DNA from 3 places in the Verrucosispora sp. NA02020 genome. Region 1 is predicted to be linked to each of the others. Evidence: riboswitches for the same ligand, from Rfam matches in the RefSeq annotation. Region 1 holds a riboswitch; each other region holds the start of a gene.
The links. Region 1 has a riboswitch for S-adenosylmethionine ahead of thrC (threonine synthase). Riboswitches for the same ligand answer to the same signal wherever they lie in the genome.
Positions count from the first base shown of each region.

Region 2: it holds a riboswitch for S-adenosylmethionine, as region 1 does, so the genes downstream of both, HUT12_RS19380 (ABC transporter substrate-binding protein) here and thrC (threonine synthase) in region 1, are expected to answer to the same signal.
Region 3: it holds a riboswitch for S-adenosylmethionine, as region 1 does, so the genes downstream of both, HUT12_RS13475 (aminotransferase class V-fold PLP-dependent enzyme) here and thrC (threonine synthase) in region 1, are expected to answer to the same signal.

Region 1 is NZ_CP054923.1:6,677,848-6,685,547, reverse strand. Features, by position in the region: gene HUT12_RS29895 (alpha/beta fold hydrolase) at 1-870, shown strand, start outside; gene HUT12_RS29890 (ABC transporter permease) at 870-1,769, shown strand; gene HUT12_RS29885 (DUF4232 domain-containing protein) at 1,759-2,445, opposite strand; gene HUT12_RS29880 (DoxX family protein) at 2,848-3,297, shown strand; SAM riboswitch class I at 3,490-3,625, shown strand; gene thrC (threonine synthase) at 3,635-4,921, shown strand; gene HUT12_RS29870 (GNAT family N-acetyltransferase) at 5,204-6,223, shown strand; gene paaN (phenylacetic acid degradation protein PaaN) at 6,276-7,700, shown strand, end outside.
Region 2 is NZ_CP054923.1:4,451,106-4,458,805, forward strand. Features, by position in the region: gene HUT12_RS19360 (urease accessory protein UreF) at 1-278, opposite strand, end outside; gene HUT12_RS19365 (urease subunit alpha) at 278-1,981, opposite strand; gene HUT12_RS19370 (urease subunit beta) at 1,978-2,343, opposite strand; gene HUT12_RS19375 (urease subunit gamma) at 2,340-2,642, opposite strand; SAM riboswitch class IV at 2,935-3,047, shown strand; gene HUT12_RS19380 (ABC transporter substrate-binding protein) at 3,309-4,151, shown strand; gene HUT12_RS19385 (amino acid ABC transporter permease) at 4,187-4,969, shown strand; gene HUT12_RS19390 (amino acid ABC transporter ATP-binding protein) at 4,966-5,697, shown strand; gene HUT12_RS19395 (BPTD_3080 family restriction endonuclease) at 5,865-7,700, shown strand, end outside.
Region 3 is NZ_CP054923.1:3,082,943-3,090,642, reverse strand. Features, by position in the region: gene HUT12_RS13480 (hypothetical protein) at 1-2,174, opposite strand, end outside; SAM riboswitch class IV at 2,667-2,782, shown strand; gene HUT12_RS13475 (aminotransferase class V-fold PLP-dependent enzyme) at 2,835-4,064, shown strand; gene HUT12_RS13470 (GMC oxidoreductase) at 4,042-5,919, opposite strand; gene HUT12_RS13465 (hypothetical protein) at 5,916-6,992, opposite strand; gene HUT12_RS13460 (ABC transporter permease) at 7,009-7,700, opposite strand, start outside.

The sequences.
Region 1 (7,700 bases):
GTGGCCGTCTCCGAGGTGGACTTCGAGGTGCACCCCGGTCAGGTGGTCGGCCTGCTCGGGCCCAACGGCGCCGGCAAGACCACCACCCTGCGGGTGCTGATGGGGCTGACCCAGCCGACCGCCGGGGAGATCTACGTCTTCGGGCACCGGCTGGTGCCGGGCTCGCCGGTGCTCTCCCGGATCGGCGCGCTCGTCGAGGGGCCCGGATTCCTGCCGCACCTCTCCGGCCTGGAGAACCTCAGGGCGTACTGGCGGGCGACCGGACGGCCGGAGGCCGACGCGCACTTCGAGCAGGCGTTGGAGATCGCCGGTCTGGGCTCGTCGGTGCACCGGCGGGTCCGCAAGTACAGCCACGGAATGCGGCAGCGGTTGGCCATCGCCCAGGCCATGCTCGGCCTGCCCGAGCTGCTGGTGCTCGACGAGCCGACCGACGGGCTGGACCCGCCACAGATCGCCGAGATGCGCCGGGTGCTCCAGCGGTACGCCACCGACGGGCGCGCGGTGCTGGTCTCCAGTCACCTGCTCGCCGAGGTGGAGCAGACCTGCACCCACGCCGTGGTGGTCAACAAGGGCCGGATCGTGGCCTCCGGGCCGGTGGAGGACATCGTCGGTGACTCGCCCAGCGTGCTGTTCGAGGTGAGCGACCCGACCGCGGCCCGGGACGTGCTCAACGACCTCGGTGGCGTACGGGTGCTGGACGACGCCGACGGGCACCTGGTGGTGGACACCAACGGCACCGCGCGCAGCGAGGTGGTCGCCGAGTTGGTACGGGCCGGTATCGGAGTGGACCGGGTGGTGCCCCGGCGCCGCCTGGAGGACGCGTTCCTCGCCCTGGTGGGCGAGAACTCTCGGGGAAGCGGGGACCGGTGATGGCGGGATCGACCGTGCAGCCGACGCGGGAGGAGTCCGGGGTGGCTCCGTCGGGTGCCGCCGCCGGCTACCGGCCGTCGAGGACGTTGCCGTTCGGCGCCGAGTTCCGCCGTCAGGCGGCGCGGCGGCGTACCCAGTTGGCGCTCGGTTTCATGGTGCTGCTGCCGTTGATCATCCTGATCGCCTTCCAGTTCGACTCGGGTGACGACGACAGCGGCCGGGGCGAGTTCGGCAGCCTCGTCTCGTTCGCCACCTCCGGCGGACTGAACTTCACCCTGTTCACCATCTTCGTCTCCGCCTCGTTCCTGCTGGTCGTGGTGGTGGCGCTGTTCTGCGGCGACACGGTGGCCAGCGAGGCGAGTTGGGGCAGCCTGCGTTACCTGTTGGCGGTGCCGGTGCCCCGGGCCCGGCTGTTGACGGTGAAGCTGCTGGTGGCGCTCGCCTACTCGGCGTTCGCGCTGGTGCTGCTCGCCGGTACGGCCCTGCTGATCGGCACCCTGCGGTACGGCTGGTCGCCGCTGCGCAGCACGGTCGCCGCACAGCTCGAACCCGGCGAGGGTTTGCTCCGCCTGCTCGCGGTGCTCGGCTACCTGGCGGTCGTCCTGCTGGTCGTCGCCGGTCTGGCGTTCCTGCTCTCGGTGGTCACCGATGCCGCGCTGGGCGCGGTGGGTGGTGCGGTGCTGCTGTGGATCCTCTCCAGCATCCTGGACCAGATCACCGCGCTCGGCGCGATCCGGTCGTTCCTGCCGACCCACTACAGCACCGCCTGGCTGGGGTTGCTCTCCACGCCGGTGCAGACCGACGACATCGTCCGGGGCGCCGTCTCGGCGATCTGCTACGCCACCCTCTTCTGGGGGCTCGCCTTCTGGCGCTTCACCCGCAAGGACATCACCAGCTGAGTGCGGCGTCGACGCCGTCGTCCGCCGACTCGGTGGGCGTCGGCGTCGGGCCCGTCCGCTTCTTCCAGGCGCTGACTCCGATCCGGTCGGTGTTGCCGAGGTCGATCGGCCCCTCCATGTCGAGTTCCTGCCCCGGCTGCCCCTTGGCCGCCGCGATCTCCACCCGCGCGGCGTCGGTGGCGACCACGGTCGGATCGTCGACCAGGTTGCGCCAGATCACGGCCGCTCCGGCCGTGGCGCCCGGTGCCAGCACCAGCGGCCGGGGTGGGTCGTCGAAGCCCGAGGCGATTCCGGCCGCCCCCTCGACCACCCGGACGGTGATCGGTGCCCCCTCGCCGTCGAACAGACGCAGCGCCGGATAGCCGCGCAGCTTGTACGGGCGGTCGCCGCAGTTGACCAGCTCCACGCCCATCGCCCGGAGCCCCATGGCCGCGCTGACGCCGAGGTAGCGGATCCGTACCCCCGATTCGGGACAGACCTCCGGCGCGTCCGGGCCGGCCGTGGTCGGGCTCGTGGCCGGGTCGGCCTGCTCCGTCGGTCCGTCACCCGGGACGTTGCCGGACGCGTCGGTCGGTGCGCAGCCGGCGAGCAGCGCGAAGGCGGTCAGCAGCGCGACGAGCCGAGGACGCCGGTAGGCCCGGCCTCCGTCGCCGCGTCTCGTGGTCGTATCCGGCATCGATCCCCCGTGGATTTCTCGCATCGGCCCATCGTCGCATCACGGTCCTCGATCGTTCGGCGGGCAGTCGGGGTGGCGAGGTGGGCGCTTCGGGACGGCCTCCCGGTCGGTCGGGGACCGCCCCGCGTACCGGCTGGTGGGACGACGGTGGCCGCTTCCGGACCCGGGTGGGCGCGCGGCCCCGGATCGGATGACCGCGACTTGTTGCCGTCAGATGTCCAGGGTGTACAGGGAGTCGTTACGGAGGGTGATCGAAATGATCTTCGCCGAGGGGGGTTCCCTCGGGAGTTTCAGTCGCTACCATCGATGTGGGAGCGTTCCCAAAGGAAGAGATTGCATCGACAAATATTTATCAGTCCCGCATTCTGGTTGCCCTCGTCCATCCACAATGGAGGTTTCGGAATGCGTACTGACCGGTTCGGCGGGCCGGCCCTGTCCCTGTTCCGCATGGTCATCGGCCTGCTGTTTCTCTGCCACGGGTTGTCGTCTCTGTTCGGCGTCTTCGGCGGTGCCCGGGGGAGCGGTGAACCCGTCCCGCTCGGCACCTGGCCGGGCTGGTGGGCCGCGCTGATCCAGGCCGTCTGCGGTGCCCTCGTGCTCCTCGGTCTCTTCACCCGACCGGCGGCACTGGTGGCGTCGGGCTCGATGGCCTACGCCTACTTCGTCGTCCACCAGCCCGAGGCGCTGCTGCCGCTGCGCAACCACGGCGAGCTGTCGGTGCTGTTCTGCTGGTCGTTCCTGCTGATCGCGGTGCTCGGCCCGGGTAGCTGGGCGCTGGACAACCTGCTGCGCCAGCGCAACGGTGCCGCACTGGACCTGAAGGCGGCCGAACGCAGGTCCGTACCGGCCTGACCCGGCCGGTGCGGTGACCGACCGACGCTCGTGCGCGACCCTGGACCAGGTCACCCCGGCGCTGCCGGGGCTGCCCGATCCAGGGTCGACGCGCTTGCGCGGGTGGTGGCGGCGGTGAGGAATCGCTCACAGGCTGAGATCGAACGCTGACGAGCGCGGCGGGATTGCCTAGACTCGGCGGCACAACTGAATACCTCATCCAGAGGGGCTGAGGGATACGGCCCGAAGACGCCCCGGCAACCACCCCGCGCGCTCATCGCTGAGCGTCCCGTGGGGCAGGTGCCAATTCCGTCCCCGCCGCAGGGTGCGATGTGGGGGAAGATGAGAGGACTCGGACATGACGTCGACGCTCGCCCCTACCGGGATCGACACCACCGCCAGCCCCGCCCGCGCCCTGGTCTGCCGCGCCTGTTCCGCCCGCTACCCGTTGGCCGCGCAGCACGCCTGTTACGAGTGTTTCGGCCCGCTGGAGGTCGACTACGACCCGGCGGCCCTCGCCACCGTGACCCGTGAGCAGATCGAGGCGGGCCCGCAGAACATCTGGCGCTACGCGGCGCTGCTCCCCGCCGGCCAGGACCCGGCCACCCGGGTCACCCTGGACCCCGGTTTCACGCCGCTGGTCGCCGCCGACCAGCTCGCCGCCGAGCTGGGCATCACCGGCCCGCTCTGGATCAAGGACGACAGCGCCAACCCCACCCACTCGTTCAAGGACCGGGTCGTCTCGGTCGCGCTGACCGCCGCCCGGGCGCTCGGCTTCGCCCGGTTCGCCTGCGCCTCCACCGGCAACCTGGCCAACTCCGTCGCCGCCCACGCGGCCCGCGCCGGCACCCCGTCGGTGGTGTTCATCCCCAGCGACCTGGAGCAGGGCAAGGTCGTGACCACCGCCGTCTACGGCGGCGAGCTGGTCGCCATCGACGGTTCGTACGACGACGTGAACCGGCTCTGCGGCGAGCTGGTGGAGACCGACGAGTTCGAGGACACCGCCTTCGTCAACGTCAACGTCCGGCCGTACTACGCGGAGGGCTCCAAGACGCTCGGCTACGAGGTCGCCGAGCAGCTCGGCTGGCGGATCCCGGCCCAGGTGGTCATCCCGATGGCCTCCGGTGAGCTGCTCACCAAGGTCGACAAGGCGTTCAGCGAACTGGTCGAGATCGGCCTGGTCGAGGTGCCGGCCGGCGGGTGGAAGGTCTTCGGCGCCCAGTCGGCCGGATGCAACCCGATCGCCACCGCCCTGCACGGCGGCGGTGACACCATCACCCCGGTCAAGCCGACCGGGATCGCCAAGTCGCTCAACATCGGCGACCCGGCGGCCGGTCTGTACGCCCTGGAGGCGGTACGCCGGACCGGCGGCTGGATGGACTACGCCGACGACGACGAGATCCGTGCCGCCGTGCGGCTGCTGGCGCGTACCACCGGGGTCTTCGCCGAGACGGCGGGCGGGGTGACCGTCGCGGTGCTGCGCAAGCTGGTCGAGTCCGGAAAGCTGGACCCGACCGCGGAGACGGTGGTCTACAACACCGGTGAGGGGCTCAAGACGCTCGACGCGGTCGCGGGCGAGGTCGGGCCGACCCACCGGATCAAGCCGTCGCTGCGGGCCGCCCGCGACGCCGGCCTGCTCGGCTGAGACACACCGCGAGCCCGTCGCCCGAGTGGCATGTTGCACGCCGACCGATCCGCCGGGTAACGGGCTTTTAGCGGTGAGTGCGGAAAACACGCCGTCGAGTACTTGACGGCAGGAACCGGGCGGCGCAAGATGCTTCGTGCGGGAGGGCGTTTCGCCGTAGACTTTCAGTCTTTACGACCCAGCGCCGGAGGCGTTGTGCGATCGTCCCTCCCGACCAAGCTTTCCGAAGGGGCCGGCGAATAATCGCTGGCCCCTTCGTCGGTCGTCCCGCAGGCTGCGGAGATGGCCATCACCATCACCTCCTTCGGTCCCGACGACGAGTCGGCCATCGAACAGGCGTACCGGATCGGTGCCGACTACACCGCGACCGACCTGCCGGACTACCCCCCGTTCAGTCGGCAGCGGTTCACCTCGCTGTTCCACCAGCCGATGCCGGGCACCGAGACCCTCGCCCTGCTGGCCCACGTCGACGGCACCCCGGCCGGCTACCTGCTGCTCGACCTGCCGCAACTCGACAACACCGAGAACGCCTCCGGCGAGTTGGTCGTGCACCCGGACCATCGCAGCCGGGGGGTCGGTCGGGCGCTGTTCGAGCGCGGCCTGCGCGTACTGCGCGAGCGCGGGCGGAAACGGGTCAGTGCGTTGAGCCGGGCGCACCTGCGCGACGATCCCGACCACCCCGCCCCGGCCGCCCGGTTCGCCGCCACCGTCGGCGCGGTCGACGCCCTGGCCGACGTACGACGGCGACTGCACGTCGCCGAACTGGACCAGGCCGCCCTGGACGCGCTGCTGGCCGACGCACGATCCCGGGCCACCGGCTACGAGGTGCTGTTCTGGCGCGGGGGTACGCCGGACGATCTGATCGCCGACGTCGCGTACCTGGACGGGCGGCTGCTGGCCGACGCGCCCATGGGTGACCTGGCATGGGAGCCCGAGCAGGTCGACGCGGAGCGGGTACGCGGCACCGAGCGGGCGCTCGAAGCGCGCGGCAAGCGGCGCTACCACGCGGGCGTACGGCATCAGGAGTCCGGTCGGCTGGTCGCCTGGACCCTGCTCGACATGTCACCGACCGCCGACTGGCACGCCTTCCAACAGATCACCATCGTCGACCCGGAGCACCGGGGCCGCCGCCTCGGCCTGCTCACGAAGATCGAGAACCTTCGTCACCTGCTCGCCCACGAACCCGCGATCCAGGTGATCGACACCTTCAACGCTGACAGCAACGATCACATGATCACGATCAACGAGCAGCTCGGTTTCCGGGTGATGGATCGCTGGAGCAACTGGCAACTCGACGTCTGAGCTGTGACACGCCCCTACTGATCGCGGGGCTTCCTGTTGCATGATGGCGGGCATGACGGAGACCCCGCACCCCCTGTACGACAGGCACGCCGAGACCCTCGACCGCGCGCTGACCGCGATCACGGAGCGCGGGTACTGGTCCGCCTACCCGGAATCACCCAGCCCCCGGGTGTACGGCGAGACCGCAGCCGCCGACGGCAAGGCCGCATTCGAGGCGTACCTGGGTGGAGGCTTCCCGCTCGACCAGCCGGGCGACGGCGACCAGGTCGCCACCGAGACCAGCCCCTTCGGCGTCCCGCTGGACGTCCGCTACCCGCACGCCACCGCCGAACAGCTCGTCGCCGCCGCGTCCACGGCGCTGCCCGCGTGGCGGGACGCCGGTCCGCAGGCGCGGGTCGGGGTCTGCCTGGAGATCCTCGACCGGCTGCACAAGAACGTCTTCGAACTGGCCAACGCGGTGCAGTTCACCAGCGGGCAGGCATTCGTGATGGCCTTCCAGGCCGGCGGCGCGCACGCGCTCGACCGGGCGCTGGAGGCCGTCGCCTACGCGTACGCGGAGATGACCCGCCACCCGGGGACCGCCGCCTGGGAGAAGGCCGCCGGTAAGGGCGACCCGCTGCGGATGACCAAGACGTTCCATGTGGTGCCGCGAGGAGTCGCCCTGGTCATCGGCTGCAACACGTTCCCGACCTGGAACTCCTACCCGGGCTTGTTCGCGTCGCTGGTCACCGGCAACCCGGTGGTCGTCAAGCCGCACCCGCGCGCCGTACTCCCGCTGGCCGTGACGGTGCGCTACGCCCGGCAGGTGCTCGCCGAGGCCGGTTTCGACCCGAACCTGGTCCTGCTCGCCCCGGAGGCGCCCGGCGAGAAGCTGGCCTCGACCCTGGCCCTGCACCCGGCCGTCAAGATCGTGGACTTCACCGGTTCCACCGAGTACGGCGACTGGCTGGAGGCCAACGCCCGCCAGGCGGCGGTCTACACCGAGAAGGCCGGACTCAACACGGTGGTGGTCGACTCCACCGACGACTTCGCCGGCATGTGCCGCAACCTCGGGTTCACCCTGACGCTCTACAGCGGCCAGATGTGCACCACCTCGCAGAACATCCTCATTCCCCGCGACGGCATCGACACCGACCAGGGACACAAGAGCTTCGACGAGGTGGCCGCCGGGATCGCCGCCGCCGTCGGCAAGCTCACCGCCGACCCGGCGCGTGGGGTCGAGCTGACCGGCGCCATCGTCAACGACGGCGTCCTGGACCGCCTCGACGAGGTCACCAAGGTCGGTACGCCGGTGCTGGAGTCGCGTACCGTCACGCACCCGTCGTTCCCGGACGCGGTGGTCCGTACGCCCACCGTCGTCAAGCTGGACGCCGGCGACACCGCGACCTACTCGCGGGAGTGGTTCGGACCCATCTCCTTCGCCATCGCCACCGACTCCACCACGCACAGCCTGGACATCCTCCGGGCGACCGTGGGG
Region 2 (7,700 bases), 2.2 Mb from region 1:
CGTTGGGCCGGCGACGCGGTCCGGGCGTCCAGTTCGGCGTCGAGCCGCGCCAGCAGGTCCCGGCGTCCGGCCGACCGGGCGGCCCGACGGGACGCCGCCGCGAACGCCGCCGCGACCAGCCCGGCGGTGGCCAGCCGCCCGCGCAGGTACTCCCCCAACGTGGCCAGGTCGGTCACCCGCCCGGCCGCGACAGCCGCCTCCAGCCCCGACGAGTGGGCGTGCGCCCCCGCTGGGAACCGCCCGTCGGCGAGCAGCAGGAGCATGGTCGGCGCGCTCATCAGAACAGGAAGTAGCGCTGGGCCATCGGCAACTCGGTCACCGGGTCGGGTTCGACCACCTCGCCGTCGATGCGGACGGTGAAGGTGTCCGGGTCCACCTCGATGCGCGGCAGCGCACCGTTTTCCGGCAGGTCGGTCTTGCCGCGCTGCCGTACGTCGGCCACCGGCACCACCCGGCGACGCACGTCCAGGCGCAGCCCGGCGTCGAGCGCGGCGGGTGCCACGAACGCCAGGCTGGTGGCGGCGGCCGCCACGCCGTACGCGCCGAACATGGGGCGGGGCAGCATCGGCTGCGGCGTCGGGATCGAGGCGTTCGCGTCCCCCATCTGGGCGTACGCGATGAACCCGCCCTTGATCACCAGGTGCGGTCGGACGCCGAAGAACGCCGGTTCCCAGAGCACCAGGTCGGCGAGCTTGCCCGGCTCGACCGAGCCGATCTCGTGGTCGAGTCCGTTGGCCATGGCCGCGCAGATGGTGTACTTCGCCACGTACCGCCGGGCCCGGTGGTTGTCGGCGGCACCGTCACCGGGCAACGCCCCCACCCGCGCCTTCATCACGTGCGCGCTCTGCCAGGTCCGCAGCACGACCTCGCCGACCCGGCCCATCGCCTGCGAGTCGGAGCCGATGATCGAGATCGCGCCCAGGTCGTGCAGCAGGTCCTCGGCGGCCATCGTGGACGGTCGGATCCGGCTCTCGGCGAACGCCAGGTCCTCCGGCACCGCCGGGTTGAGGTGGTGGCAGACCATCAGCATGTCGAGGTGTTCGGCCAGGGTGTTGCGGGTGTACGGACGGGTCGGGTTGGTCGACGAGGGCAGCACGTTCGGTTCCCCGGCGACGGTGATGATGTCCGGCGCGTGCCCGCCCCCGGCCCCCTCGGTGTGGTACGAGTGGATCGCCCGGCCGCCGATCGCCCGCAGGGTGTCCGCGACGAACCCGGCCTCGTTGAGGGTGTCGGTGTGGATGGAGACCTGCACGCCCGAGGCGTCCGCCACCCGCAGGCACGCGTCGATCGCCGCCGGGGTGGTGCCCCAGTCCTCGTGCAGCTTGAAGCCGCCGGCACCGGCCCGCAGCTGTTCCCAGAGCGCCTCGGCGGAGACCGTGTTGCCCTTGCCGAGCAGCAGCACGTTGACCGGGAACGCGTCCAGCGCCTCGTGCATCCGGGCCAGGTGCCAGGCGTTCGGCGTGACGGTGGTGGCCCGGGTCCCCTCGGCCGGTCCGGTGCCGCCGCCGACCAGGGTGGTGACCCCACCGGCCAGCGCCTCGGTGACGATCTGCGGGCAGATGAAGTGCACGTGGGTGTCGACCGCCCCGGCGGTGAGGATCCGGCCGTTGCCGGCGATCACCTCGGTCGCCGGTCCGATCACCAGCTCCGGGTGCACACCGTCCATGGTGTCCGGGTTGCCCGCCCGGCCCAGCGCGACGATCCGCCCGTCGCGGATCCCCACGTCCGCCTTGACCACGCCCCAGTGGTCGAGGACCACCGCGCCGGTGATGACGGTGTCCAGGGCCCCCTCCGCCCGGGTGGCCCGGGACTGCCCCATCGACTCGCGGATCACCTTGCCGCCGCCGAAGACCGCCTCGTCGCCGCCGGCACAGTGGTCGTGCTCGACCTCGATCAGCAGGTTCGTGTCGGCCAGCCGGATCCGGTCGCCCGTACTCGGCCCGTAGAGCGCCACGTAGCGCTCCCGCTCCACCATGCTCATGCCGTCGCTCCGCTCCGCTGCGCGCCGTCGTCGGGCACCGCCGTCGTCGGGGCCGGGTCCAGCGGGCCGGCGCACTCGCCGCGCAGGCCGGGGACGATCCGCGCGCCGCGCAGCGGCACCAGGTCCACGGTGCGGCTCACGCCCGGTTCGAACCGCACGGACGTGCCGGCCGGTACGGCGAGACGCTGCCCCCAGGCAGCGGACCGGTCGAAGTCCAGGGCCGGGTTGGCCTCGGCGAAGTGGTAGTGCGACCCGACCTGCACCGGCCGGTCACCGGTGTTCACCACGAGCAGCGTGGTCACCGGACGTCCGGCGTTGATCTCCACCGGCCGCGCCGCCGGCAGGATCTCCCCGGGGATCACGGGATCGGGTGGTGCACCGTCACCAGCTTGGTGCCGTCCGGGAACGTCGCCTCCACCTGCACCTCCCTCAGCAGCTCGGGGATGCCGTCCTGCACGTCGTCCCGGCTCAGGACGGTGCGGCCGGAGGCCATCAGGTCGACCACGGACGCCCCGTCGCGGGCACCTTCGAGGAGGAAGGCGGTGAGCACCGCGACGGCTTCCGGGTAGTTGAGACGCAGGCCGCGCTCGCGGCGGCGTCGGGCGACGTCCGCCGCCACGTGGACGAGCAGGCGGTCCTGCTCGTGAGGGGTGAGATACACGGGGTGCTCCCGGTGGGTTCCGCGCCCCGGACACCGTCGGCCCGGCGCCTCGACGCGCCGACCGCCGGTCGGGGTTCGCCCGCCGGTCCCGACCGCCACGTGCGCGGGGCCCGGGGTTTCCACCTCCCCGGTCCGCGTGACGGACCACCGGCGGTGTCGGGTCGGATGCGGACCGCACCGCCCACCGCTGAGCAGACCGTAAGGGATCACGCGGGCAGCGGGCAACACCCCGCGTGAGCGTGGTCATAACGGGTGGACGCTGCCCCGTCACGGGCTGCTAGCCTCGGCGGCAGGTCAAGAGCGTCAGCGTCAAGCCCCGGCTCGCTGGCCGGCAACCCTCGTCCGCGCAGGGGTGCCCCGGGTGAGGACCAGGCATCGGAGCGATCTCCGGTGCAAGCGTGGCCTGGTGTCCCAGGTCATCACGACCTTGAGGAGAGCCATGGCGTACCCCGATCGACCGGTTGCCTGCCGGCACCTGACCCGGCGTCGGCACGTCGACATGATGCGGGTGTGCAGCGCCGCGTGTAGCTGACCGCGTCGCCACCCGGCCGTCGACCCCACCCGGTCGGACGACCACCCCGTTCGTTCCCATCCTTCGCGGTCCGTCCCACGGCGGACCGTCGGTGTGGCACGTGCGTGCCCGCCGCCGCTCATCAGGAGACACCTGTGCGATTCCTTCCTGCCCTCACCCGGGCCGCCGCCGTCGGCGTCACCGCCGTGCTCGCCGCCGTCACCCTCACCGCCTGCGGCGCGGACGGTGACCCCGCCGAGAACCCGTACAACCTGCTCCAGCCGGGGGTGCTGCGGGCCGGCACGCTGACCGACGCACCGCCGAACGTGTACCTCAAGGACGGCGAGTTCACCGGGTTCGACAACGACCTGCTGGTCGCCGCCGCCGACAAGCTCGGGCTGCGGGTCGAGTTCGTCGGCACCGACTTCTCCGGTCTGCTCGCCCAGGTCAACAACCGCAAGTTCGACGTCGGCAGCTCCTCGATCACGATCACCGAGGCGCGGAAGAAGACGGTCGACTTCGGCAACGGCTACGACTTCGGATACTTCGGCCTCGACGTGCCCGCCGGTTCGACGCTGGCGAGCTTCGACGAGCTGTCGGGCAAGCGGGTGGTCGTCGTGCAGGGCACCGTCCAGGACGACTACGCCACCGGGCGTGGCCTCGACCCGGTGCGGGTGCCGGACTACAACGGCGCGATCAACCAGCTCAAGGCGGGCACCGCCGACGCCTGGATCGCCCCGGCCGAGATCGGCGAGAAGACCGCCGCCGACAGCGGCGGCAGGATCACGGTCGCGGCGAAGGAACTCAGCCCGGCACCCACCGCGTACGCGGTCGCCAAGGGCAACGACACGCTGCGCGAGGCGCTGAACCGGGCCCTGGACGAGGTCATCGCCGACGGCACCTGGACCCGCCTCCAGGAGCAGTACTACCCGGGCCGGCCGATCCCGGCCGACTTCACCCCGGGCAGCGGCGAGGTGTCGGCGCCGGCCGCCTCCTGAGGTAGGACGACGAGCGAGTAGGGCGGAGGTCGACCGTGGATCCGTTGCGCACCCTGTGGGAGACGTTCTTCGACTGGGAGTCGATGCGCGAGGCGCTGCCCGACATGATCACCGTCGGGTTGCCGAACACGCTGATCCTGGCGGTCACCGCCGCCCTGCTCGGCTCCGCCATGGGCATCGTGCTGGCCGTCGCGGGCATCTCGCGTACCCGCTGGTTGCGGTGGCCGGCCCGGGTCTACACCGACGTGTTCCGCGGTCTGCCGGCGGCGGCGACGATCCTGCTGATCGGGGTCGGTCTGGCGCCGTTGGGCATGCAGGTGTGGGGACCCAACCCGTACCCGCTGGGCATCCTGGCGCTGTCGCTGATCGCGTCGGCGTACATCGGGGAGATCTTCCGCTCCGGCATCCAGTCGGTGGAGGCCACCCAGGTGGAGGCCGCCCGCGCGCTCGGTTTCTCCTGGTGGGAGGCGATGCGGGTGGTGGTGATCCCGCAGGGTGTCCGGCGGGTCCTGCCGGCCTGGGTCAACCAGCTCATCGCCCTGATCAAGGACTCCAGCCTGGTCTACTTCCTCGGTCTGCTGGCCAGCCAGCGGGAGCTGTTCCGGATCGGGCAGGACTACGCGGCCAACACCGGCAACCAGTCGGCGCTGCTGCTCGCCGGGCTCTTCTATCTGACCCTGACCGTGCCGCTGACGCACGTCGTCAACTGGATCGACCGGCGGCTGCGGCACGGCCGCCCGGCGACCGGACCGGCCGGTGACGACCCGGACGACCTCGACCTGGCGCTGCCCGGCGCCGCCGGAGGCAACCAACGATGAGCACCTCGGTCAGCCTGAGCCTGCGCGACGTACACCTGGCCTTCGGCCCTCACCAGGTGCTGCGCGGGGTGGACCTGGACGTCGCACGCGGCGCGACCGCCTGCGTGATCGGCCCCTCCGGGTCCGGTAAGTCGACGCTCCTGCGGACCGTCAACCGGCTCCTCGAACCGGACAAGGGTGACGTGCTGCTGGACGGGCGCAGCGTGCTGCGCGACGACCCGGACGCCCTGCGGCAGCGGGTCGGCATGGTGTTCCAGCAGTTCAACCTCTTCCCGCACATGAGCGTGCTGCGCAACATCACCGTCGCGCTACGGCGCATCCGCAAGCTCGGCGAGGACGAGGCGGTGGCGGTGGCGCGTACCCACCTGGACCGGGTGGGGCTGGCGGCGAAGGCCGACGCCCGGCCGGCGCACCTCTCCGGCGGGCAGCAGCAGCGGGTGGCCATCGCCCGGGCGCTGGCCATGCAGCCGCAGGTGATGCTCTTCGACGAGGCCACCTCGGCGCTCGACCCGGAGCTGGTCAAGGGCGTGCTGTCGCTGATGGCGGACCTCTCGTCGCAGGGCATGACCATGGTGGTGGTGACTCACGAGATGGGTTTCGCGCGCGAGGTCGCCGACACCGTCGCGTTCATGGACGCCGGAGTGGTGCTGGAGGCCGGCGAGCCGGCCGCGATCTTCGAGTCGGCCGAGCACCCGCGCCTACGCCGCTTCCTGTCCCAGGTTCTCTGAGGCGAACGAAGGCACATCCAATATCACCCTCCGGTACGCGAGGATACGCACCGCGTAGCGTCAACCGCCTTCGGAACGCCACAACAGGCTCCTCAGCCTCGATATCTCACGGCCGGTATAGGCTGTCGCTCGAATCTGCAACATCCAACTCAACCGGGAGGTCAGCGTTGAGCGACCGGGTCATCGACAACCCGATCATCAACTCGCCATACGGCCGCCCCACCCGCCACTTCGCCTTCGACCGGGACGGCATCACCGACCGGGTCGAGGAGCAGCGGCGGCCGTCGAGCTTCTTCATCCCGGTGCCGCGACCTCGCAAGCGGGGACAGCAGCTTGAGTTGCAGGTCTTCACCGAAGACGACATCAAGCCCAACAAGCAGGTCAATGATGTCCGGGAACGGGTCGACGCGTGGCGGACGGCGGGCTGGCCGAACGTCACCCCGGTGACCCGCCGCCTGCTGGAGTACTGGAGCGATCCGGAGCGGGACAACAAAATCCTGTTCTGCCAGCGTGAGGCGGTCGAGACGGCGATCTTCCTTGCCGAGGGAGCGACCAAGTGGCAGGGAAGTTGGATCAACAACGATCTGGACGCGCACAACGCTGAGCACAACAACGGTCTGCCACGAGCCGCCCTCAAGATGGCGACCGGCACCGGCAAGACCGTGGTGATGGCCATGTTGATCGCGTGGCAGACGATCAACAAGGTCCATGCGCCGTACGACAGGACCTTCGCGAAACGGTTCCTCGTGGTGACCCCCGGCCTCACCATCCGCGACCGGCTGCGGGTCCTGCTGCCCGAGGATCCGGGCAACTACTACCGCGAGCGTGATCTGGTGCCGGCCGAGTTCGCCGACGACCTCGGCCAGGCAAAGCTGGTGATCACCAATTTCCACGCCTTCCAGCTCCGCGAAACCCGCTTCGGCCGCAACGCGACCGGAAACACCAAGGCACTGGTGGCACCCGGTCGACCCGACCCGTTCCGGGAGACCCCGGCCCAGATGGTCACCCGGGTGCTGCGCGAACTCGGCGGATCGTCGGAGATCGTTGTCTTCAACGACGAGGCACACCACTGCTACCGGGGACGTGCCGGTGAGCCAGAGCCGGACGCCGACACCGTCGAGGATCTGCGCGGCGACGAGCGCAAAGAGGCCGCCGACCGGGCCGAGGAGGCCCGCATATGGTTCAGCGGCCTGGAAGCGGTCCGCGCCAAGGTCGGCATCAAGAGGGTGTACGACCTCTCTGCGACCCCCTTCTTCCTGGCCGGATCCGGCTACCGGGAGGGCACGCTCTTTCCCTGGGTGGTCAGCGACTTCTCGCTGATCGACGCCATCGAGGCCGGCATCGTCAAGATCCCCCGGGTACCGGTCGACGACGACCGGGTCGCCAACCGCGTGACCTACCTGAATCTCTGGCAGGAGATCCGCGACGCCCTGCCCAAGGGCGGACGCCGATCCCACCAGGACTTCACCGCAGCGGATCTGCCTGGCGCGTTGACCGCCGCCCTGCACAGTCTCTATGGCTCCTACGTGTCAGCGTTCGAGGCGTGGGAGAAGTCGGAGGCTGCCGCCCACGGGCAACCGCCACCCGTCTTCATCGTCGTCTGCAGCAACACGACAATCTCGAAGGCCGTCTATGAGTGGATTGGCGGCTACGACCGTGAGCAGGCCGGACATCTGCTGCCGACCGCCGGACAGCTACCCCTGTTCAGCAATGTGGCGGACGGGCAGTGGCTGCACCGGCAACAAACGATCCTGGTCGACGCTGCGGAGTTCGAGTCCGGCAGCCTGTCACCGGAGTTCCGCCGTACCGCAGCACGAGAGATCGCGGAGTTCAAACAGGAGTACGCCGAGCGCTTCCCCGGCCGGAGCGCCGACGACATCGGCGACGCGGAACTGATGCGGGAGGTGATGAACACCGTCGGCAAACCGGGAAAGCTCGGTGAGCCGGTGCGGTGTGTCGTCAGCGTCTCCATGCTGACGGAGGGCTGGGACGCCAACACGGTC
Region 3 (7,700 bases), 3.6 Mb from region 1:
AGCCGCGCGTCGTCCTGCTGCGCCGCGCACCAGTCCAGTAGCGGTCCCGGGTCGTCGTCCAGTTGGTCGGCGGTCCACGGGTCGAGTCCCGCCGCCGTCCGCTCGTCGTTCGCCCGGGCCAGCGGTGTCCCGCGCAGGTACCGCATGATCCGGGTGGAGAGCACCGGCCGCGCCGACGCCGACAACACCGTGCTGCCGGTGTAGACGTTCGCCGCCGTGTCCAGCACGTCCTTCTCCGCCCGGGGGCGCAGTTCCCGGTCCCCGTCGGGCAGCTCGTAGTTAGTCGTGACGAACGCCGGGTCGAAGTCCCGCCCGGACGGGTCCAGGTTGTTGCCCGCCCGCGCCGGGAAGAACTCGACCTCCCAGTGCAGCAGCACCGGATGCCACGGCTGACCCGTCCACGACCGCAGCGCGGGATGTTCCGGTTGCCCGGTGGCGAGCTTGGTGGCCAGTGCCGCGAGCAGGTCACCGAGGCGGGTCACCCCGGTCGCGGTCCGCAGGTCGGCCTCGGAGACGGCCAGCTCCACCGCCAGGCACGGCAGCAGCCCGTCCGGCTGGTCCGCGCCGTCGCGGCCGTACCGGTCCGACGGGGTGGCCGCCGCACCGGTGAGCAGCACCACCGGTTCGTTCGGCACCTGGTACGGCGTACCCGGGACCTGTTGCAACTCGAACCGGCTCCGCGCGGTCGCCGCCGCCGTGGCGTTGACCGTGTCCAGCGCCGACTGCGCGGCCTGCCGGGCGGCCTGCAACCGGTGCGCCAGACTCGTGCCGGTGTCCACCGGCGGCCAACTTCCCAGCCTTGCCAACCGGGCGGACAACGCCGACACCTCCCGCCGCAGATACCAGCCGACGAGATCCGGGTCCGGATAGTCCTCCCGGGCACCCGGTGGCGGGTACGCACAGACCAGGTACCGGGTCCAGTCCGCGAAGATCCGCCGCCGTGCCCCGGCGACCTCGGCCGCCGCCGCGTCGTACGCCGACTGCGCCTCGTTCAGCGCGACCAGCAGGTCGCCGAAGCTCCCCGGCAGCGCCAACCGTTCCCGGGCCTGGCGCTGCGGCACCGTGACCGGCGCCCCCTCGTCCCCGCCGTCCAGCGGGTCGTCCTGCCGGCGGACCGTCCAGGCCACCCCGGAGGCGACCGTGCCGAACGACGCGGCATGCCGGGCCTGAGCCAGCCGGGCCGGCAGGTCCAACACGCCGCTCTCCAACTCGTCGGCGACGGTCAGCGCCTCCAGCAGCTCCTCGGTCTGCGTCTCGGTCACCCCGGGCAACACCGCGCCGAGGTGCGCGGCGAGCGCCTCGGTGGCGGTGTTCGCCACCCAGACCCCGCTCTCGGAGTCGGTCGTCGGGCCGGGCACCGGCGCCCGCTTCGCCGTCGCGGCGAAGGTCAGCCGACCGAAGCAGAGCATCCGCGCCGGAGCGTCGCCGCCGGTGTCGGCCGGCACCGACCAGTCCAGTTCGTCGGCGATGGTCTGCGGCCAGCTCGGCCCGGCCGCCGTCGCCACCACCGCCAGCAGTTCGTCGTCGGCCGTCTCGGCATACCAGCCGACCACGTCGTAGCGCAGGCCGTTCGGCGGCGGCACCGCCCCGTAGCCGTCGTCGTGCAACCCGAACACGCTCGACGAGTTCGGATAGAACGCGGCGAAGGTCGGCTCGCCGTAGCCGAGCGCGGTGAGCGCGGCCACCCGGTCGGTCGGCGTACCGGGCCACGCCGACAGCGGCAGCTTCCGGCCGAGATACCGCCACGGGCGTCCGGTGGTGCCGCGTGGATCGGCCGCCCGCAGCGGATAGGTCACCCCGCCCCGGTCGACGTCGCCCAGCGCGTCGCTCTCCACCATCCAGCGGTCCTGGGCCCCACCCGGCGCGGTCCGGGTGACCAGCCACCGGTTCGGCACCCGGGGCAGGTCGACGGCGGGCGCACCACCGCCGGTCGCGGCGCCGTGCGTCAACCGGGTCAGCGCGTCCGGCAGTGACCAGTGCAGGTGGATGCCGGCCGGCAACAGCAGGTCCTGCTGGAACGACCCGGGCAGGATGGCGTCGCTGAGGTTGCGCTCACCGAAGTCGGCGTCCCGGCCGGTGCTGGCGTCGACGTACGGCAGGCGGGTGAAGTCGGCGGTCGGTCCGGTCACGGTCCGGTCGGTGGCGAGCCACAGGGCGTCCACCCTGACGGGCACGGCGAGTATGCGCATGGTGATGCGTTCCCCAATGGTTGCGGCGTGGTCGCTGCGGTAACGCCGGTTCACCGTAGGGCAGATCAGAGCGCGAAAGTGTTTCGCAAAGCTGACAGTCGAACCGCTGGTCCGTCCATCATGGAGTGTGCTATTCCGCGTGGTGGAGACGCTTTCCGGACAGTGTTCCGTCGAATCACCGACATGCCGCGCCGACCCGCGTTCACATGGCCGACAGAGCAGCGGCGAAGGGGCTCCGAGCCGATCGGCGGCAGGTGACTGTGGTCACTGTGCGTGGTGAAGCGCGCCCGCGCAATCGCGCACCCGGGGCGTCGGATTCACGTCTGTTCCCGAGCGGCCACCCGGACCGGCGCGACAGCGAGCCGACCGGTCAGGCGGGACGACTCAAGGGGCTGTCTCGTGTCGTACGAACAGGGACATGCCGGGTGCCCGACGGGCACTGGCGGGCGGGCTCGCCCGTGTGGCAGCATCGGCAGCGGTCAAGAGTGTCAGCGCAAAGGCCCCGGCCTGCTGACCGGCAACCCTCGTATCCGCGGTGGGGTGCCTCCGGGTGAGACCAGGCCGTCGGCGATCGCCGGAGGCAAGCGCGGACCCGCACGGGTCCACTGTCACCTGAGGACGAGTGTGCCCACGATCGCTCCTGCCGTGCTCGGCGTCGACCTTTCGGTCCGTCTCTCCGACGGCACCACCGTCGCGTACGCCAACCTCGACTACGCCGCCACCGCACCCTGCCTCGTCCCGGTCGCCGACGCGGTCACCGAGCTGCTGCCCTGGTACGCCAGCGTGCACCGGGGCGCCGGCCTCGCGTCGCGCCGGTGCACGCTGGCGTACGAGCAGTCCCGTGAGACCGTCGCGGACTTCCTCGACGTCCGGCCGGACGACCACGTGATCTTCACCCGGAACACCACCGACGCGATGAACCTGCTCGCCCGGGCCCTGCCCCCGCACACCACCGTGGTGACCTGGGCCGGCGAACACCACGCGAACCTCCTCGCCTGGCCGAACGTGCACCGCCTGCCGGTGCCCGCCGACCTGCCCGAGGTGACCTCCGGGCTGACCCGGGCGCTGGCCGACCTGGGCGACGCGGGGCCGGTGCTGGTGGCGGTGACCGGCGCCTCCAACGTCACCGGCGAGGTCTGGCCGACGGCCGAGATCGCGGAGATCGCCCATCGGCACGGCGCGCGGATCGCCGTCGACGCCGCCCAACTGGCCCCGCACCGCCCGGTCTCCATGGCCTCCGCCGGTATCGACTACCTGGCGCTCTCCGGGCACAAGCTGTACGCGCCCTTCGGTGCGGGCGTCCTGGCCGGCCGCGCCGACTGGCTCGACGCCGCCGACCCGTACCTGTCCGGCGGTGGAGCCACCAGGCACGTCGGTGACGAACCCGCCGAGGTGCAGTGGCAGACCGGCCCGGCCCGACACGAGGCCGGCACGCCGAACCTGCTGGGAGCGGTGGCACTCGCCGCCGCCTGTGCCACCATCTCCGCCGCCGCACCGGACGTACTCGCTCACCACGAGCAGGAGCTGCTGGCCCGACTGCGCGACGGCCTCGGCGCCCTGCCGCAGGTGGCGGAACTGCGCACGTTCGACGCCGACCACGACCGGGTCGGCATCGTCAGCTTCACCGTCGCCGACCGGCGGGCAGCCGACATCACCCACCGGCTCTCCGCCGAGCACGGCATCGGCGTACGAGACGGCTTGTTCTGCGCCCACCCGCTCAGCCGGAAGCTGTTGGCCGACGCGGCCACGCGGCTCGGCCGCCCCACCGACGGGTACGCGATCCGGGCCAGCATCGGCATCGGCACGACCGCCGAGCACGTCGACCGACTCCTGCACGGACTACGCCAGGTGATCAACACGCCCCGGGGGCGGTGAGTCGTCCGGTGCTGAGGTGGGCGGCGAGGCGCATGGCCAGCGCCGCCAACGTCAGCGTCGGGTTGGCCGCCGGTGAGTTCGGGAAGACGGACAGGTCGCAGACATAGAGGTTGCGGTGGCCGGCGACGCGCAGGTCCTCGTCGACCACCCCCGGCCGCTCCCGGCCCGGCGTGTCGCGACCCATCCGCATGGTGCCGACCTCGTGCGACACCCCGCCGAGCGGAGCCCAGAGCTGCTCGTACACCTCGCCTCCGAAGGCGGACACCACATCGGCGGTGATCGTGTCGAGGGCGTCCTGGACCTGGTGGGCGCGCGGGCTGGGATGGATGCGGATGGTGGGCAGCGCGGCGGGCTTCCCGCCCACCGGCCGGGTCTCGGTCAGGGTGACGGCGTTCTGCTCGACCAGCGGCGCCTCGACCATGAACACGAGTTCGCCCGGCATCTTCCCGTCGACGGTGGCCAGGTTCGCGCCGGTGAACTCCAACGCGTTGACGAAGCGGAACTGGTTCAGGTTGGCGCCGAGGTCCAGCGTGACGCTGTACGGGTGGGCGGGGTCGGTGTCGGCGGCGTCGGTGAGGTGCCGGGAGACGGTCTTGCTGGAGTCGAACCGGCTGTACCAGTCCCCGCCCTGCCGCATCCAGAACTTCACCACGTGGATGGGATGGTCGGTGATGCCGCGTCCGACCAGCGGGATGTCCTCGGCGAGGCCGGACGACTGCGCGACGGCGGCAGTGCCGACGGTGCCGGCGGCCAGCACCACCACGCCGTCGTCGGCCAGTCGGTAGGTGCGGTCCCGGCCGGCCAGGTGGTCGTACGTCACCACCCCGGTGACCTCGCCCGCCGCCCGCTCGACACCGACCACCTCGTGGTTCAGGTGGACCCGCAGGTTGCCGAAGCGGCCGTCCTGCATCGCGCGGCTGAGCAGCAGTTCGGCAGCCGACCAGATACCCGCCGGCACCGCGCCGGGGACCGGACCGCAGTACTCGATCGCCATCGGGGGATCGAAGTGCCGGAACTCGGCCAACGCGGGCAACTCCCGCAGCTTCGCCTTGACCATCGTCTGGTACGACGACGGGACCAGGGGAGTGACACGGGTCAGCTGCTCCGCGCGGTCGTACCAGACGTCGTACAACTCGTCGCGGACCGTCTCCGGCCAGTCGCGGAACTCCCACCGGTGCATCCGGGGTGCCGAGGCTCCCCAGAACAGGGTCCGGCCGCCGAGGTTGAGGCCCTGCGCGATGCGTGCCTTGGCGCTCTCGGCGTCGGCGGCCCGCCAGCGCCGACGCCCGAACGCACCCCAGTGGTGAAAGATGTTGGGGTACACGTCGGGACCGACCGGTTGGTAGCGGGCCAGGTTGCCGGTGTGCGTCCCGAACAGGTAGCTACCGGCCTCCAGCAGCAGGACGCGCGGTGGCCGACCGCCCCGCCACGGCGTCTCGGCGAGCTGGTACGCCAGGGTGCCGCCACCGGCACCGGAGCCGACGACGATGACGTCGTAGCGCCGCGTGGACTCCGGATCGCCGGGGAAGAAGTGCCGGGCGACGTGCGACTCGCCGACGAGGACGTCCTGGTGCCGCGCGAAGTGGACCCGCCCGTCGATGCGGCAGGCCGGGGCGGCCAGTTCGGCGGTGCTCAGGTGCAGCGGCCCGTCGAGCTGGGGGTCGCCGTCGAGGACGACGACGACCTCGACACCGTCGGGATGCGCCGCCGGATCGAGCGTGGCGGTCCACTCGCCGGTGCGCTGGTCGTACCGGAAGTCCTGCGTGCCGGTGCCGACGATCCGCAACTGGAGGTGGTCGTCCGGGCGCAGGGTCGGCATCCGCAGGAGCACCGCGCACTCCGCGTCCACACTCACGTCCCGCCACCCCGTCCCGCGTCCGTGGGCGTGCCCTGATGGACAGGCCGGTGATCCGTGGCCGGCTCCTGCGTCGGATGACGCCGGATCTCCTCCACGGCCTGCCGCAGCACCCGCACCTCGGTGTCGAAGACGCGCTCCAGGCGCGGCATGGCCTCCTCGACGAACCGGGAGGACCGTCCCTTCTGCTCGTGCCACAACATCCCGTTGCGCAACGCCACCGCGTCGGTCTGCATCGCACGGCAGTCGTCCACCAGCGGTGCCAGTGCCGGGGCGAGTTCGGCCAGGCGGAGGAACCGCTCCGTCATCAGCCGCTTGTGCTCCCAGAGCACGTGCAGGTACCGGATGTCGTACGCGGCGTCGCCGTTGAGGTAGTCGCGCAGGTACCCGCGCAGCGGCACGTAGGAGTCGACGCCGTAGGCCCGCTCCCACTCCTCCTGGAGCATGTCGACCCGGCGGCTCGGATTGGCACCGGACAGGTACTCCTCGAACGCGCCGCCCACCACGTGCAACCGCATCCGGTAGCTGGCGTCCGGTCGCAACCGGTAGAAGTAGACCTGGAAGCAGTCGTTCTCCACCTCGTCCAGGCTCGCGTACGCGCGGGCGACGTCGTCCTGCCCGACGGTGGTGGTCCGCAGCGACCCGTTCGCCGTGTAGCCGTAGACGGTGAAGGTGCCCTCGTCGTCGTCGACGCCGCTGAGCAGCACGTCGTGGGTCTGGTGCCACTGCTGGTAGGGCGCCCGGCCCGGCAGGTGGTGCTCGTCCAGGTTGAGATAGGGGTAGTAGCCGGCGCCGATGGAGTCGCGGCAGAGCGCGACGATGTCCGCGCCGACGCACGCGACCCACTCGCGGCTGGTCCGGACCACCTCCAGCCACGGACTGATCGCGTGGTCGTAGAGATAGAAGCCGAACGGCACCGGCGAGTCCGGTGCCTTCGGGTCGAAGGCGACGTGGATGTAGTTGCTCAGGATCCAGTCTCGGGCCCGTGCCTCGGTGGCCAGGATCGCCAACGGGAACGCATAGAACTGGTAGCCCCGCGCCAGCGGCTCACCGAGCGGCAGCTGTCTTCTCATACCGATGCCTCTCCTCTCAGCTACCGGTCATCTCGTACCGGCGGATGCCCATGCTCCAGGTGCCGTAGCCGACGCACAGCGCGCCCGCCGCCACCAGCGGGGTGAGCCAGACCAACCGGCCGTCGCCGCCGAGCAGGAACTCCACCGGGATGTACGCGGTGAACGCGAACGGCAGCACCCACGTCAGCACGGACCGCAGCACGCCCGGGTAGATCTCCAGCGGGAACGCCGCGAACTCGGAGAGCTGGTTGGCGGCGTGCATCGCGGGTTGGCTGGTGATCGTCCAGAAGGCGATCGAGGCGAAGATGAGCTTGATCCCGGTGTAGATCAGCGTGCCGCAGAGGACCAGACCGGCACCGACCAGGACCATCTCGGCGTCCACGTCCAGCCCCAGTCGCCGGCCCGCGTACCCGAGCAGCGCGAACCCGACCAGCAGCTCGCCGAGCGCGTCGGGCCAGAAGAACCGCTCCGACAGGACGCTGAACAGCGGGTTCACCGGACGGATCAGGTGCCGGTAGAAGTCACCGCTGCGGATCAACTGCCACGCGACCACCCACAGGTAGTCGGTGAAGAGCCGGTCCAGCCCGCGGGGCAGCAGCGCGAAGCCGAGCAGGAACAACACCTTGTCCAGGGACCAGCCGCCGACCGTGGGCACCAACTGGAAGATGCTGCCGATCAGCAGGACCTGGACGCCGACCCGGAGCAGGA